One region of the Ruegeria sp. AF7 genome, then DNA from elsewhere that is predicted to be linked to it. Evidence: riboswitches for the same ligand, from Rfam matches in the RefSeq annotation. Region 1 holds a riboswitch; each other region holds the start of a gene.
What was found. A riboswitch is a leader RNA that binds a small molecule or an ion and turns the genes downstream of it on or off. The one in region 1 is predicted to bind cobalamin.

Region 1 (5,489 bases):
GACATTCCTGTTCGCATCGGCATCTTCTCGGTTCTTCCGCCGCAAACGGCCTGTTGGGAGGCGCATAATCTGGATGACGATATCGTCGTCGAGGATATCCTGGTTGCGGCAAAGTCCCTGACGCAGACATTGCGCGACGAGGGGTGTGATATCATCGTGGCGCTTGCTCATTCCGGCCTTGGGGGCACCGCACCGGTGGCGGGGATGGAAAACGCCGTGATACCCTTGGCCGCGATCAAAGGCATCGATGCCATTGTAGCCGGGCACACTCACCTGACACTTCCAGGAGAGGGCCATGCCAATACCCCGATGGTCGATCACCTGACGGGGCTGGTACATGGAACGCCCGTTGTCATGCCGGGATCAGCGGGCTCTTACCTGGGGGTTATCGATTTGGCCGTGACCGCCGGGCCGGACGGCAAAGTGCAAATCCGGGATAGCCGCGTCGAACTGCGTCCGGTTATCAGCAACGGCACAGCCGTCGGGGAAGACAGTGAAATTGCGGTCCTGTGTGAGGTGGCGCATCGTATGACCCGTCAATCCGTTGCCGCACCGGTGGCACATATCCCGGATACATTACACAGCTATTTCAGTTGCTGTGCGCCGGATCGCGGGCTGACCCTTGTAGCTGCAGCGCAAGCCGCCGCACTGCGCCCGTTCTTGCAGGGAACCGATCTGGCGGGTCTGCCGACATTGTCGGTTGTTTCGCCTGCCAAATCCGGCGGGCGCGCAGGACCCCGCCATTATACCGAGGTACCCGCCGGAGAGATATGTCTACGCCATGTCGCGGATCTGCATGTGTTTCCCAACGAGTTGCGCGCAATCCGGATCAGCGGTGCGCACCTGCTGGACTGGTTGGAGATGTCAGCCAGCGTATTCAACCAGTTAAAGTCTGGTTCCGAACCCGAACTGATCAACCCTGAACGGGCCGGGTACAATTTCGACATCGTGTTTGGACTGTCTTATCAGATCGACCCCACGCAGCCGCCGCGATACGATGCGCAGGGGAAAATGATCCATCCCGACCACAGGCGGATCAGTGATCTGACATATGCAGGCCATCCCGTTCGACCGGAGCAGATATTCGTTATGGCGCTGAACAATTACCGCGCCAGCGGAGGCGGGCATTTTGCGCATGCGACAACGACAGAGCAGATCAGCCTGCCACCGTTGAGCATCAAGGACCTTGTGCGGGATTACCTGTCACAGCACCTTCCGCCCGATCCGATCGCCAAGCAGCCCTACCCGTTCTCGCTGATGCCGCAGCGGGGCGTGGCGACAATTCTTCGAACAGGTCCGGGCGCCCTGAAATATCTGGATGAGTTACGCAGGTTCGATCCCGTGCTGCTGGGCTCGGATGGCAGGGGATTTGAACGAATCCGCCTGACGCTCTGACGGGTTGTCTTTTCCCGATGCCTTCCCTATATCCGGAGTCGAGAGGTTGGCGCGGGCGAGCGCCTCGCCAACCTGGTCAGGTCCGGAAGGAAGCAGCCACAACGAGCCCCGCTTGGGTCGATGTCCAACCTCTCACTTCGTGAACCATAGCCGCAGGAGGGCTTTATGATTGTATTGAAAACCCTTCGGGCAGACTGGTTCTGATTCACCGGAATCACCTGACTGCCTGAACACACGACCTGCGGATGCGCGATTGCTATCCGTTGGCATTGTTGTTTCTGAAAACAGGCAGATAAATGTCTTATACGCTTTCGGACCTGGGATGGTCCTCTCACTTTGCAGCGCAACACGCAGCTTTTCCTTCTGACACGCCCTTTCGTATCGCATCGGTACATCGGGACCGTCTGATCGGGCTGAGCCCGGATGGTGAAATCCCTTTGCTGACACCGGATAATCCGACCGGTTCATATGCCGTCGGAGATTGGGTCATTGCAGACGCCGAAAACCGCGTGCGCCACCTTCTGGACCGGCGCAGCCTGCTGCAACGCAGAGCTGCCGGTACAGGCGCCGCAACCCAACTGATTGCGGCCAATGTCGATGTATTGTTCATTGTCAGCTCGTGCAATGCGGACTTCAACCTTCCCCGACTGGAACGTTATCTGGTTCTTGCGCACCAGGCCGGATGTTATCCGGTCGTTGTCCTGACGAAAGCTGACCAGTCGGATGATCCCGGAAGTTTCTCGGGACAAGTGGAATCTCTGGACCCGTTTTTGACGGTTTTGGCGATCAACGCTCGGGATCCGGCAGATGTCGAAAAGGTTCTGGCATGGTGTCCCAAAGGCCAGACCGGCGCGCTGGTCGGGTCGTCGGGCGTGGGTAAAACGACGCTCAGCAACACCATGACAGATCAAAACCTCGCCACGTCTGGAATTCGCGAAGACGACGCACGGGGCAGGCACACGACAACGGTGCGTGCGTTGCACCCGATGAGAAACGGTGGATGGTTGATCGACACGCCCGGAATGCGCGCATTGCGCTTGCTGGACGCTCAGGACGGGATCGACGACGTATTCTCGGACATCACAGAGCTTAGCCAAAGCTGCCGCTTTTCGGATTGTCAGCACGAGACCGAGCCCGGCTGTGCCGTGCAGAACTCAATCGACGAAGGCGTGCTTGATCCGGCGCGGCTGGACCGTTGGCGCAAGCTGCGGCGTGAAGATCAGCGAAACTCGGAAACCGTTGCCCAATCGCGGGCGCGGGACAAGGCGTTCGGCAAGATGGTGCGCGGTGTCATGCAGGACAAGAAGCTTCGCAAACGGCCATAACTGCAAGGTGTTAGGAAAACCTGCGTCGCGTCTGATCAGGCGATCAGGCGCGGCCAGACCGCTGCATTGCGACGGGCAAATGCTCCGATATGGCCTATTTCCGGCAGTCCGAATTCAGCAGGCTTCAGAAGGTGGCGTCTGGCCTCGGGGCCGTACAGATCGGCAAGGCGCCAAACTGCCTCGGGCGGAGCCATCTGGTCATCTTCGAACGTGAACAGATCCACAGGTGTTCCAGAACTGCCCCAATGCGCATCAGGCAAATTCTGCCCGATCTCGGGAATGTAGCTAAGAGGAGCTGTACACCATTTGCGCCATTGCCAGTAGACCGAGGCGGGCAGGTCCGAACCAAACCCGATCGCTTTGCCGGGCAGATACCCAAGCGCCCGCACCATCAGCGGTGCATGGCCATACCAGAACAGCCCTGCCAACCCCCGATAGGGCCATGGGTGATCTTTCAAAGTCACCAGCCCCGAACACACACCGATCATTCGGTCGATCTGGTCGATATCCGGCTGCACCGGCCCCAGCATCGCGCCGACGGAATGGCCGATGGTCCACTGCTGCGCCTTTGGAAACCGCCTGCGCATTTCGGCCCGTGCCGCTGGCATGTCGATCAACGCCCAATCCGCCATTGTTGCAGTTGCGTCTTTCAGGCGGCCGACCAAAGAAAGCCCGTAGTCCCGATAGTCATAGGTCAGGCAAGCTATCCCCCGCTCGGTAGCCAGCCATCGCGCAAAGTGTTGATAATAGTCACGCGGCACACCCGTGGCACTGTTCAGCACGACAACGGTTTCCGGCTCACCCACTGGCCGATGCAACCGCGCCGACAAGGTCACGGACCCTGACGGAAAGCGGAAATCTTCGATCAACACCGTCTGTTCCGTATCCAACATGATCCCCGGCTTTCGCTGAAACAATCGGTTTGCCTGCCTTCGATGCCGACGACACTAAGCCGGAACATAATCCGCATCCAGCATGACCAAACGTCCGGCCTAAAGATCGGCTTGACTCGGAACGCGATCAGGCGCTAGCGGTTGTGTGATGGTTTCCGGCCCCCACAAGAGGTCGGGATGAAAAGGGAACACGGTGCGGTTTGTCTGGTCACACAGATATCAACCAAGTCCGCGACTGCCCCCGCAACTGTAAGCGGTAAGCAATGCCGAAATACCACTGGCCCATGGGCTGGGAAGGTCGGCAGAGCAATGACCCGCAAGTCAGGAGACCTGCCATCGGAACTGAAACCGAAACTCGGGCGGGGTGTCCGGGCAGGTCCTGACAGCGAGATGCTGTCCCACCTGCTCCAATATCCAGCCCACCACGCGCGGAGGGCGCAGGATGATCTGGAAGACAAAATCACACGAATACAGCGCAACTGTGTGCCAGCGGACGGGCAAAACCTGCCCGGCTTTGGCGCGACTGGCCCGCTCGATTTCCGAAGCCATGGCGCAGGCGGTTTCGGCCACCAGCGAGGATTTCGAATTTGAAGGTTACAGCGCGCTGTCACATTGCGCGGAGGGGTGCATGGCAGCGATCCGAGCGCGATCCGACAGCGTTCGCGTTTTCTGCGGGGCGCACCCTGATACAGCAATTCGGGATCTGGATGCCTATGCCGATTTGATCTTCGGACCTAAATTCAGCACGCTGCCCTCGGGCATTGTCGCGAACCCGCCTTGCGCCATGATCGAGGTTTCAACGATCCGACCCCCGAAATTCGGTTACGCACCTCAGCAGCTTTCAGCTTGATCCCACTTCCACCTGTGCCGGCGTGATCCGGGACGCCCAGGCCAGCTGCGCATCGGTTTCGACAGCGCACGGGCGTACGGCCCGCAGGCGGTCCAGTGCGTCACTGGCGCGTTCACCGCATTCAACCATCAGTCGCAGAACAATCATCCCGGACCTGCCGCACCCACCACGGCAGTGCACTAGGACCCGGCCACCACCCGACAGTGCATGTCGGGCCGTGGCGCTGACCTCTGGCCAGGCCTTCTGAACCGCTTGCGTTGGCGCTCCAAAATCTTCGATCGGCAGGTGAACCCACCGGCTGGCCCGGCTTTGGATGTCGCTGCCAAAGTGCTGCGCGCCATCCTGAAGCATTTCGACATCCGTCGTCATTGAAATCACAAGGCCCGGTTTCCACGCCGCAATCGTATCCAGATCGGTGGCGTAATCCCCGCCACGACCGGGCATTGAAGTAAGGGCAAGCGTCCCGCCTCCGACCTGCAGAGCAAAGATGACCAACTGCGACATGAAGTGCGTCCTCCCCCAAGGTACTCTTTAAGAAATGAGTCATTAAATCCGCTGGTCCAGTTTAGTTGGAAACCAGCCCGTTCCTGAAACAAAAAATCATCGCGCCCCACAGTGGACGCGGACTGCCGCCGCCACTACGCTGTGCCGAAGCACCGAATCCGAGCGAGAAGACATGACAGACACGCCCAGCCCCGCCTATCAGGTTCTCGCCCGCAAATACCGTCCGGAAACCTTTGCCGATCTGGTGGGTCAGGATGCCATGGTGCGCACCCTAAAAAACGCTTTCGAGGCCGACCGGATCGCGCAGGCCTTTATCATGACCGGCATTCGCGGGACGGGTAAAACGACCACGGCGCGGATCATCGCCAAGGGCATGAACTGCATCGGACCCGACGGAACCGGTGGCCCCACAACCGAACCCTGCGGTCAGTGCGAACATTGTGTCGCCATCATGGAAGGCCGCCATGTCGATGTGATGGAAATGGATGCCGCCAGCCGTACCGGCGTCAACGATATCCGCGA
Region 2 (5,489 bases), on a different contig from region 1:
GCGCCAGAATGATCGCCAGGTACCTCACGCGACCGCTCCTTTGACAAAAAGCTCGGGCTTGACCTTGCGCGCCAGCAAAACCGCGAACCCGGTCAGGATTGCCTCAATCGCCATGACAGGAATATGTGCAAAGAAAACAAGCTTGGCCGCAGGCAGGAAGGCATCCCCGGACAAGGCCAGTGAAAACGCAACCATGCCGGTTGTGGCGGCTATGGCAAAGGCACCGCCGACCCCGCCCCATATCGCACCTTGCAGAGGTGAGCCATGGGCGATCAGGCGGCCAAAGATCAGCCCGGCCAAAACCGCGGGCAACGCGATGTTCAGGGTGTTGATCCCCAATACCGTCAACCCGCCAAAGCCAAAGAAGACGGCTTGCAGCAGAAGCCCGACGAACAGGGCCGGGAATGCGGCCCAGCCCAACAAAAGCCCGGCCATTCCGTTGAGGATCAGATGCACTGACGAAGGGCCAATCGGCACATGGATCAGCGATGCCACGAAAAAGCTGGCAGACAGCACCCCCGCAGTGGGGATGCGATCAAGATCCAGCGACCTGAGGCCCATGGCAATCCCACCCGCCGCAGCGACGGCTCCGCCGATCACGACCGGGTTGGACAAGGCTCCGTCAACGATGTGCATCTACGGTTACTCCAAATCCCAGGCGCGGATCCAGATGACCGCGTCCTGACTGAGTTCTTTGCCGTTGTGTTCGGTCACGGGACCGGCGCCGAGTGCGGCAAATCCCCAATATCCGGCTTTTGGAACGCCAAACGTGAAATACCCGTTATCATCCGAAGTTGCGACCAATGCACCACCCGGCATCGGCGAGACCGACGGAGCGGAAGCGGCCGCGCTTTCCATGTTCGGTTCTGCGGCCATGTACTCGATCTCGATCTCGGCACCCGCAACCGGTTGGCCTTCGGCCATAACCCGACCTGTAAACGTCGAACCCGCGATGATGTTGGTTGGTTTGTTGAGCGGGATGATCTCAACCGGCAGGCCCACCGGGTTCATCCAGTCGGTCGGCAGTTCATTGCGGTTCAGGAATGCCTTGGCGATCTGCTGGATATAGATATCCTCGGATTCCTCATAATAGGGCTGGGGAACAGTCACCAACACATAGTCGCCCGACCGTTTGACGGGAACATAACCCTTGAATGCCGCGCCTTCGTTTTCGCCGCCGGTGAAACGTACGGGTTCCAGGGTATCCAGCAGATCGGTTTTCTGACCGTTGTGGATCACGTAGAATTCCTGCGGCTTGTCCAGATCCATGACATGCCCGTTCGAGAACGGATGCCAAAAGATCAGCTTGACCGGAACATTCCCCGGTGCGTCGATCATGGTGTCAGCGGTGTATTCCAGCAGGAAATGCGCATTTGCCATCGCTGGAAGCGCCATCGCCACAGCGGCTGCGGAAAGCAGCTTGGTCATCAATAGTCGTCCTTGTCCCATCGCACCAACCCCGGTACGAGATGCGTTTTGACTGCGGGGACGTCCAAGCTAAGCTGCTTTTTCAAGCATCCTGCTCCGACGCACATCCCGTCGCCGATTAGGAGTGCCCTTGTCAAAGGCACATGTCCGGCAGGTATCCTGACTTGCGGGTCAAAGCGTTGGGCTGGCCTTCCCGGATTAACACCAGTGGCACTTCAGCCCTGCTCGCCGCTTACAGTTGCGGGTGCAGTTGCGGAATTGGGCCAAAGCCCGCACCGCATTCCCTATTGATTCCAGAGCACGCCCCGGAACCGGACATGCCGAGCGGCTTGCCAGACTTCTTCGGCATCCGTCAACGATCAATTGCGCTGGCTGTCAAAAAGTTTAGCGGGCGATGCCCTTTTTCCGACGGATCCGCTTTGGATGCAGGTCAGGGTTTTTCGGGAATGAACCTACCCTTCGAGCAGGTATCTTTCCGACAATGGCAAACTGGCCGCCCCCAATGAGCGGGCATCCGGGCCTGCCGTCCCCACCTGCACCAAGGGCCGTTCAAGCCCGGTCAGGTTCATGTCTGATAGCTTGACCTCGACCAATTCCACCAGCCGCGCCTTGATGCCTGTGGGCATCCAGCCATCAATCTTGACAGATTCGAAGTCGATCAGGCTGCAAGACGAGACGATGGCATGTGCGATCCCGTGCGCCGCCTGTTTCAACCAGTTCTCAAGGTGGGTTTCCGGTATGTCCCAATGCTGTGTCGTTTCCCAGATTGAGCCGGCTGTTTCGGCATTCCCACCAACTGCGCGCTCCAGCACATAAAGACTGGCGACATCTATCAACGGTTTCACTCCGCCTGCGTCGTCCGGCACAGGCAATGGACCAAGCGCACCGGCATTTCCCCGCCCCGAAAAGATGGAGCCGTTCAGAACCACCCCGCCCCCAATGAAGAAGCCCACATAAAAATACAGGAAATCTCGTGGGCCTTCCGCCGGGCCAAAGACCAGCTCGGCACCGCAGGCGGCCGTTGCGTCGTTCTGTAGGAATACCGGCAAGTCATAGCTTGAGGCCAGTGCGCCTTTCAGGTCCGCGTCACGCCACGGATCCATTTTCTCCTGCGGAACCTGCAATGTCTGCGCCCAGTCCCAAAGGTAGAACGGCATCGCAATCCCAAGACCCGCGATCCTGCCGCGCGCTTCGGGCGACAGCGACGTCATCACTTTGTCGAGGCTTTCCTTGGAAAAGCTCAGTGTCGCCTCGGGCGTCGGAAAATCATAAGTCCGCCGCTCACGGTGCCTGACATTGCCAAGGAAATCCGTCAGCACCAGCTCGGTACTGCGCCGCCCGACTTTGAGCCCAAAGAAATACGCGCCATCCGGATTCAGGCGCATGGGAACCGAGGGCTGCCCGACTTTTCCCCGGATCGGTTCGCCCCGCAGAAGCAGCCCATCGGTTTCCAACTGGCGCATGATGACCGAAACCGTCTGTGCCGACAGCCCGGTCATCCGCGCGATCTCAGATTTTGCAAGGGCCTGATGGCGCCGGACCAGTGACAGGACAAGCCGTTCATTTCGGGCCCGCATTCCGCTTTGGTTGGTGCCGCGCATGTCTGGCTCGCGTACGCCAGCGGTATTGTCCAAAGAGTTGTTTGCAGACACGGCCATCCCCTTCGTGACGACAATGTTGAAACCCTTCCTTTCTGTCAATAATAAATAAGAGTGATTTATTTATTGACTCAAAATTCGAATCTTGTGATGGTTTTCACGTTCGAACGGGCCGGATTTCGCCCGATCAGACGTATGCCCTGACGGGCATTGGGAAAACTGGGAGGACTACCGATGAAACTTGCGAAACTTGCAGGCGCCACGGCGCTGGCGGTTACGGCCATGGCAAGCAGTGCAATGGCCGAAGGTGAAACCGTTTGCCTGATCACCAAGACGGATACCAACCCTTTCTTTGTCAAAATGAGAGAGGGTGCGACCGCCAAAGCCGAAGAGCTTGGCATGACGCTGAAGGCCTTTGCCGGCAAAGTCGACGGCGACCACGAAACTCAGGTTCAGGCCATCGAAACCTGCATTCTGGATGGCGCCAAGGGTATCCTGCTGACCGCGTCAGATACGTCGTCTATCGTTCCGGCGGTGCAGCAGGCCCGCGATGCCGGGCTGCTCGTGATTGCGCTGGACACCCCGCTTGAGCCTATCGACTCGGCCGACGCAACCTTTGCCACGGACAATTTCCTTGCGGGGCTTCTGATCGGACAATGGGCAAAAGCCACGTTGGGTGATGCGGCGAATGACGCCAAAATCGCCACGTTGGACCTTGCGGTCAGCCAGCCCACTGTGGATGTGCTTCGCAATCAGGGGTTCCTGCAGGGGTTCGGTGTTGATCTGGCCGATCCGAACGTGATTGGCGATGAAGACGACCCGCGTCTTGTTGGCAGCGATGTCACCGCTGGCAACGAAGAAGGCGGCCGCCGCGCGATGGAGAACCTGCTGGCCAAAGACCCGATGATCAACGTGGTGCATACCATCAACGAACCGGCGGCAGCGGGTGCTTACGAGGCGCTCAAGGCTATCGGGCGCGAAAATGACGTGCTGATCGTTTCCGTCGATGGCGGCTGCCCCGGCGTGCAGAACGTGGCGGACGGGGTCATCGGCGCAACATCCCAGCAATACCCGCTGCTGATGGCATCGCTGGGCGTTGAGGCTGTCAAGAAATGGGCGGACGAAGGGACGAAACCCGAGAACACACCCGGTAAGGACTTTTTTGACACTGGCGTGGCGCTTGTGACGGATAAGGCCGCCGACGGCGTCGAGTCCATCTCGGTTCAGGAAGGCATGGACCTCTGCTGGGGTTAAGCTGAACGTGTGGAAGGCCGCTGCGCGGCCTTCCACTTATCAAAACCACCCACACGCCCGAAACCTTGCTAAAGTCGTCATAAACCTGACGCTTTGGGGGAAGTTCCATGTCCGATTCTTCACGACAAGCCGACGATTTCGAAACCGCCGCAAAGGGCAGCCCAGAGCAAGTTGCCGAATTTGACGATCACCAACGCGGATTTGTCGGAACGGTTCAGCATTTTCTGCATGTGAACCCGTCGCTGGTCCCGCTGATCGTCCTTGTCGCTGCCATCGTCATCTTTGGTGTCTTGCTGGGCCCCAAGTTCTTTTCGCCCTTTGCGCTGACATTGATCCTGCAACAGGTTCAGATCGTCGGGATCGTGGCCGCGGCGCAGAGCCTTGTGATCCTGACCGCAGGCATCGACCTGAGTGTTGGGGCCATCATGGTGATGTCGTCGGTTGTGATGGGGCAATTCACTTTCCGCTATGGAATGCCGCCTTCGGTTGCGATTGTGTGCGGCCTTGCTGTTGGCTCGGCAATCGGGGCCTTGAACGGGTTTCTGGTCAGTCGCATCAAGCTGCCGCCTTTCATCGTCACCCTTGGCATGTGGCAGATCGTTCTTGCGGCGAATTTTCTTTATTCACAAAACGAAACGATCCGGTCGCAGGAGATCGAGGAACACGCCGCCATCCTGCAACTGTTTGGTGCCAAGTTTAACCTGGGCGGGGCGGTGTTTACCGTTGGTGTTGTCTTCATGCTGGCGCTGATCCTCGTCCTTGCATACGCGTTGCGGCACACGGCCTGGGGCAGGCATGTTTATGCCGTCGGGGATGACCCCGAAGCGGCAGAACTGTCTGGTGTCAACGTGCACCGCACGCTGATATCCGTGTACATGCTGTCCGGGCTGATCTGCGCCTTTGCGGGCTGGGCCCTGATTGGCCGGATCGGGTCGGTTTCGCCAACCTCGGGCCAGCTGGCCAATATCGAAAGCATCACGGCGGTCGTGATCGGAGGGATATCGCTGTTTGGCGGTCGCGGGTCTATTCTGGGGTCCCTGTTCGGTGCCCTGATCGTGGGTGTCTTTACGCTTGGGCTGCGGTTGCTGGGCGCAGATGCACAATGGACGTTCCTGCTGATCGGCATCCTTATCATCGCAGCGGTCGCGGTCGACCAGTGGATCAGAAAGGTGGCAGCCTGATGGAACCCATTCTCAAAGGACGGAACCT
Region 3 (5,489 bases), on a different contig from region 1:
TCAGCGCCTCGGGCCAGCAGTTTGCCGATAGGGCAACTGATTTGCCGGGCAGCCATTCCAGCGTTCCATGCGCACCGATATGGATCAGCGCATCCGCTCCTAGACCTTTGCGCAGCCACAAATAGAAGGCGACATAACTGTGGCGCGGGGTGCGCAAGAGGTCATGATAGTCGTCATCCCGCAGCTCGGGTGTTCCGCGTTCTGGTTGCAGTGCGACCAGTGCCTTGCCGCGTCGCAAAGCCGTGAAGTGAAACGCGCCATGAGCGAAAGTTGGGTCTTGCTCGGGATTGCCCCATACGGTGTGCAGATCGGTGCGCAGGGTCTGGGGTAATTCAGCGAGTGCGCTCAGATAATCCTCAAGCGGCCACGATATCCGGGCGTCCAAGAGTGTGTCGGCAATTGGTTCGCCAGCCGCGATGTTGTAGCCTTCACCGCAAAGATCAGACAACATCGCCTCAGCCGAGGCCAGTGCGTCGAGACCGACCGCATGGGCCATTTGCCAGTCTTTGCCCGGATATGTGGACAGCACCAATGCGGGAATCTGATCTGCCTTTGGTTTGTCATTCAGGGCAAGCCAGCCCGATACCCGGTCGATGATCGCCTCGATCCGGTCCGGCTCGGCCCGATGCGCAAAACGCGAGTATTCCAGTTGCGGATCGCGCTTGCCCGGCTCTTTGAAGGAGGCAACGCCTGCCGATATTCGCCCGTCCACTTCGGGCAATACCACGTGCATGGCGAGGTCGGCGGGTGAAAGGCCGCGTTCCGCCTCGGCCCAGGCCTTGCGTCGCGAGGTGGCGAGGGCGACCTGAAACACCGGCACATCCGCTGCGTCCAGAGGCGACGTGCCGGATGAACCCTTGCCCGAGAATGAAGTGGCGTTGATGATCGCCGATGGTCTCAGGGCAACGACCTGTTCCCTGAGCCAGTCGGCAGCGACCGGTGCCTTGAGTGACGGGGCAAACAGACCCACCGCCTGGAGCCCGCGGGCGCGCAGGCTGCGGATCAGGGCCGCGACCGGGGCGGTGTCTGCGGATGTCAGATATGCGCGGTAGAAGGTGACAAGGATGCGTTTCGCATCGTTATCGAACGCGGAATCCACCGGGACGACACCCTGATCCGGGCACCACGCACCGCATTCGGGTAGGGTTTTCGCGCCCATCACCGGCCCGGCATAAAGCCCTGCTGCCAACGCCATCTGGGCCAATGCGGCCTGCGCGGCGACTTCGCCGCCGGTGTCACACAGATGTGCCAGCCGCCGCAGGGTCGAGAGGGGCAGGGTCGAATACTCATCCAACCGAGTGTCTTCGCGCCCATCCGCCGGTAAAACGGCCAGAGCGATGCCTTTGGCCTGCGCCAGTGCCAGAACCTGTTGCAATCCGTAAGACCAATAGGGCACGCCACCGATCAGACGGATCAGGATGCCTTTTGCGCCTTCAAGTGTCTGTTCAACATAGGTGTCGACGGACAGGGGGTGTTTCAGTGCTGCAAGATTGGCCAGCCGCATCGTGGGCATCCGCCCCTCAGGTCCGCCGCCGCGATGCCAGCCCGCCGCGAAAGCGCCCAGGTCACTGTCGGAAAAGGACAGCACAACCAGATCAGCCGGGCTTTGGCCCAGATCGGTTGGGGTCTCGGTTTCCTCGAGCCCGTGGCTTTCGCGAAAGACGACGTGCATGACTTACTCGGCAACCTCGGTCACACCCACGAGGATATCACGGATCTCGGCCTCTTTGATGTCGTCATGCTCGGCAATCACGACCAGGCGCGAGCGGCGCTCTTCACCGGGCTCCCACGGGCGGTCGTATTGGTGACGAACCCGCGCGCCGACAGCCTGAACCAGCAGGCGCATCGGTTTGCCTGTGACGGCGGCATAGCCTTTGACGCGCAGGATATTCAGCTCAGATGCAAGACGTTCAATCCTGGCTACCAGTTCCGCCGGGTCGGTCTGTTCCGGTAACTCGACGATGATGCTTTCGAAATCGTCATGCTCATGATCGTGATGGCCATCGTGATGTGACGGGCGGGCGTCCATGTCATCTTCGGCGGCAGCCTCAAGGCCAAGCACGACACGTACGTCGACGACACCCTCTGCGACCTCGACGACGGGAAGCGGGCGCGGCGCCTCGGCGGCGATAATCTGTTTAGCTTTCGCGACACCTTCGGGACCTGCCAGATCGGGCTTGGTCAGCAGGATGATATCCGCGCACGAGATCTGATCCTCGAACACCTCGGACAAGGGTGTTTCGTGATCAATCGAGTCATCAGCCAGCCGTTGGGCATCCACCGCTTCAACGTTCGGAGCAAAGCGACCGGCGGCCACGGCCTCGGCATCGGCCAGCGCGATCACGCCATCAACAGTGATTTTCGAACGGATATCAGGCCAATCAAATGCTTTCAGCAGCGGTTTGGGCAGTGCAAGGCCGGATGTTTCGATCAGGATGTGATCCGGGCGCGGTTCCAGCGCCATCAGCGCCTCGATGGTCGGGATGAAATCATCAGCCACGGTGCAGCAAATGCAGCCGTTTGCCAGTTCCATGATGTTTTCCGCAGGGCAATCCGGTATCGCGCAGGATTTCAGAATGTCGCCATCAACACCCACATCTCCAAACTCGTTAACAACAATCGCCAGCCGCTTTCCCTGCGGGTTCTGCATCAGATGGCGCACCAGCGTGGTTTTGCCCGAGCCCAGAAAGCCGGTGATCACAGTGACGGGGAGTTTTTCAAGGTTCGACATGATCTCAGGCTCCAATCGGGGGAATGCGCGAGGCGCAGTTTTTGCGGAAATGTTCAGGACGGTCGCGCCATTTCACCAGACCATCGCCTGTGGCCAGATACTTAGTCGCGCCATCGATGATGACATCGACGTGATCGATTTCGTTCAGATTCTCGTAAACAAAGGTCCAGCGATCCGGCCCGCCCCGAAGCACGATGGAACAGCCCTGATCGCAGTTCGAAAGGCATTCGACCGGTTTCAGAATGATGCCATCCGGCAGGACAGCCTGTTCCAGGGCCTTGTGCAACAATGTGCCGGGTCGCTCAGCGTCATCCTCGACGGGCAGACCCCGGCGGCAAGTCGTGCAGACCAGTAGCTCTACCGGTGCGTTCTCGCTCATGTCTCTCATCCCCCCAAATCCTCTTCGCGGGGGACGGGGTTTCATGCGGGCACCACGTCTGCACATGGACCCGACACCGGAACACCCCGCCCGGTTTCAACTTCGGGTGTTGGCAGGTCTCCCGGCTTGCGGATGCCAGAGCGGTCGCTCTGTCGGATGTCCCGCCTTCCCGGCACAGGCCAGTGGCATTGGGCATCCTCTCCGGTCACGGTCGCGGGGGCGGCTGCGTTTGGCGGATGAACCGTTGACGCATTCCCTTTTCATCGGCTGTCGCCGACACCAACGACAGGGACATGCGGCACCGCTGACCCGCTTGTCAAGCGGTTCGCGCGCAACAAATAAGCCAAGGAGAAAAAAGCGACCTGTAGGCGTCGTTCGGCGGCATGAAGAATGTGTTCGGTATGTGGTCGCATGACGGGAAAACGACGAACTTGGAGATGCGTCATATGAAAGTGGGATTTATCGGTCTGGGTAACGTAGGCGGCAAGCTTTCGGGATCCCTTTTGCGCAACGGCATTGATCTGACTGTGCATGACCTGAACGCGGATCTGGTGGCCGAGTTTGTCGCCAAAGGCGCAAAGGCGGCAGAAGGGCCCGCCCAGTTGATGCGCGATTGCGATGCGGTGATCACCTGTCTGCCGTCTCCGGCAGCATCGGACGCAGTCATGCAGGAGATGTTGCCCGAAGTGGGCCCCGGCAAGATCTGGATGGAGATGTCGACCACGGACGAGGCCGAAGTCAAACACCTGGGTGCCGAAGTCATATCGCGCGGCGGTGCGGCCGTCGATTGCCCGGTTTCTGGCGGGTGCCACCGTGCCGCGACGGGCAATATCTCGATCTTTGCGGGCTGCGACCGGGAAACGTTTGAACGAATTCTGCCGTTCCTGACGACAATGGGCCGCCGGGTTTTGCACACCGGTGAACTGGGCTCGGCGTCGGTGCTGAAAGTGATGACCAACTATCTTGCCACCGCCAACCTGATCACCTGCGCCGAAGCACTGGTTACGGCAAAGGCTGCGGGGATGGATCTGAACACGACCTATGAGGCGATCAAAATCTCGTCCGGCACGTCCTTCGTGCACGAAACCGAAAGTCAGGTCATCCTGAACGGGTCGCGCGATATTTCCTTCACCATGGATCTGGTGAAGAAGGATATCGGTCTGTTTCAGGAGGTCGCCGACCGCGCCGGGGTGCCGCTGGAAATAAACCCGGTGATGATCAGCATCTTTAACGATGGTATCGCGCGCTATGGCGAACGCGAGCTTTCACCAAATATTATCAAACGGCTGGAAGAGGCAACCGGCCTGGATATCACCGCCCCGGGCTTTCCAGCCGAAATGACGGATGATGAGCCGGAAGAGCCGGGATACGAGGTTGTGCCACAAGGGCGCGCCTGAACGTAAAGCATATACCAGACAAAATCGCGCCCCGTGAACGAGCAGGGGTAGGCAGGAGTTCCGAAAAACACGCAATATCTGGCCCGCAATTCGACAGAATCGCGGGCCATGAACGTCTGAAAATACCAAGCGTCGCACGCGCGTACTGCGGGGTTAAGTCAGCGATTAGGATGTGGTTGGAGGCGAGTACCGGAATCGAACCGGTGTACACGGATTTGCAATCCGCTGCGTCACCACTCCGCCAACTCGCCTTTTCAAGTAAAATCAAATACTTGCTGTGGTGTGACTGGGTTTTTAACAGCTTTCCTCTGGGGCGTCCAGTGGATTGCGCGCGAAATTGCCGGCAAGATCGAAATTTGCCGAAGTCCACGCCCAAGGAGTTGATCAAGATTCAGGTTGCGGCAACAGGGGCGTTGCTGGAAGGTTCAGGATATGGCACAAGCCGGACATCTTTGGGAATGATACGAGATATCCAATGACTGACTTCGCAGCCCGGCGCCGCACAATGGTTGATACACAGATCCGCCCCTCTGACGTCACCAAGTTCCCGATCATTGAGGCGATGCTGAGTGTTCCGCGGGAAAGCTTCGTGCCCGATTCTCAACGCGAGGCGGCCTATGTGGACGGCCTGATTGATCTGGGGGACGGGCGCAGCATGTTGGAGCCGCGGACCCTGGCTAAAATGCTGGACGCGCTGAACATATCCAAGGATGAGATGGTCCTCGATATCGCTCCGGCAATGGGGTATTCCACGGCTGTCACCGCGCGGATGGCTGAGTTGGTTGTGGGTGTTGAATGCGACGAAACCCTTGCAGCCGAGGCGCAAAACCTCTTGGCCGAAGCTGACGTGCACAACGCCATCATCCACGTTGGCGCGCTGGAACAGGGTGTGGCGGAACACGGCCCCTATGATGCGATCATGGTGCAGGGCGGTGTCGAGCAGGTGCCCGATGCCCTGTTGGATCAGCTCAAGGACCACGGT

Region 2: linked by a shared signal. The riboswitch ahead of ACR0AP_RS19620 (DUF4198 domain-containing protein) and the one ahead of ACR0AP_RS18750 (hypothetical protein) in region 1 are both predicted to bind cobalamin.
Region 3: linked by a shared signal. The riboswitch ahead of ACR0AP_RS00315 (DUF1636 family protein) and the one ahead of ACR0AP_RS18750 (hypothetical protein) in region 1 are both predicted to bind cobalamin.

What each region holds. Positions count from the first base shown of each region.
Region 1 covers NZ_JBQFYX010000020.1:9,054-14,542, reverse strand. Annotated here, with positions in the region: gene ACR0AP_RS18770 (bifunctional 2',3'-cyclic-nucleotide 2'-phosphodiesterase/3'-nucleotidase) at 1-1,395, shown strand, start outside; RNA gene ffs (signal recognition particle sRNA small type) at 1,435-1,533, shown strand; gene rsgA (ribosome small subunit-dependent GTPase A) at 1,692-2,720, shown strand; gene ACR0AP_RS18755 (alpha/beta hydrolase family protein) at 2,756-3,613, opposite strand; cobalamin riboswitch at 3,747-3,965, shown strand; gene ACR0AP_RS18750 (hypothetical protein) at 4,056-4,463, shown strand; gene ACR0AP_RS18745 (protein-tyrosine phosphatase family protein) at 4,455-4,967, opposite strand; gene ACR0AP_RS18740 (DNA polymerase III subunit gamma/tau) at 5,140-5,489, shown strand, end outside.
Region 2 covers NZ_JBQFYX010000024.1:15,169-20,657, forward strand. Annotated here, with positions in the region: gene ACR0AP_RS19610 (cobalt ABC transporter permease) at 1-28, opposite strand, end outside; gene cbiM (cobalt transporter CbiM) at 25-636, opposite strand; gene ACR0AP_RS19620 (DUF4198 domain-containing protein) at 643-1,428, opposite strand; cobalamin riboswitch at 1,561-1,759, opposite strand; gene ACR0AP_RS19625 (ROK family transcriptional regulator) at 1,881-3,086, opposite strand; gene ACR0AP_RS19630 (substrate-binding domain-containing protein) at 3,261-4,280, shown strand; gene ACR0AP_RS19635 (ABC transporter permease) at 4,388-5,461, shown strand; gene ACR0AP_RS19640 (ATP-binding cassette domain-containing protein) at 5,461-5,489, shown strand, end outside.
Region 3 covers NZ_JBQFYX010000001.1:63,361-68,849, forward strand. Annotated here, with positions in the region: gene cobN (cobaltochelatase subunit CobN) at 1-1,672, opposite strand, end outside; gene cobW (cobalamin biosynthesis protein CobW) at 1,676-2,731, opposite strand; gene ACR0AP_RS00315 (DUF1636 family protein) at 2,736-3,110, opposite strand; cobalamin riboswitch at 3,205-3,409, opposite strand; gene ACR0AP_RS00320 (NAD(P)-dependent oxidoreductase) at 3,512-4,507, shown strand; tRNA gene ACR0AP_RS00325 (tRNA-Cys) at 4,685-4,758, opposite strand; gene ACR0AP_RS00330 (protein-L-isoaspartate O-methyltransferase family protein) at 4,983-5,489, shown strand, end outside.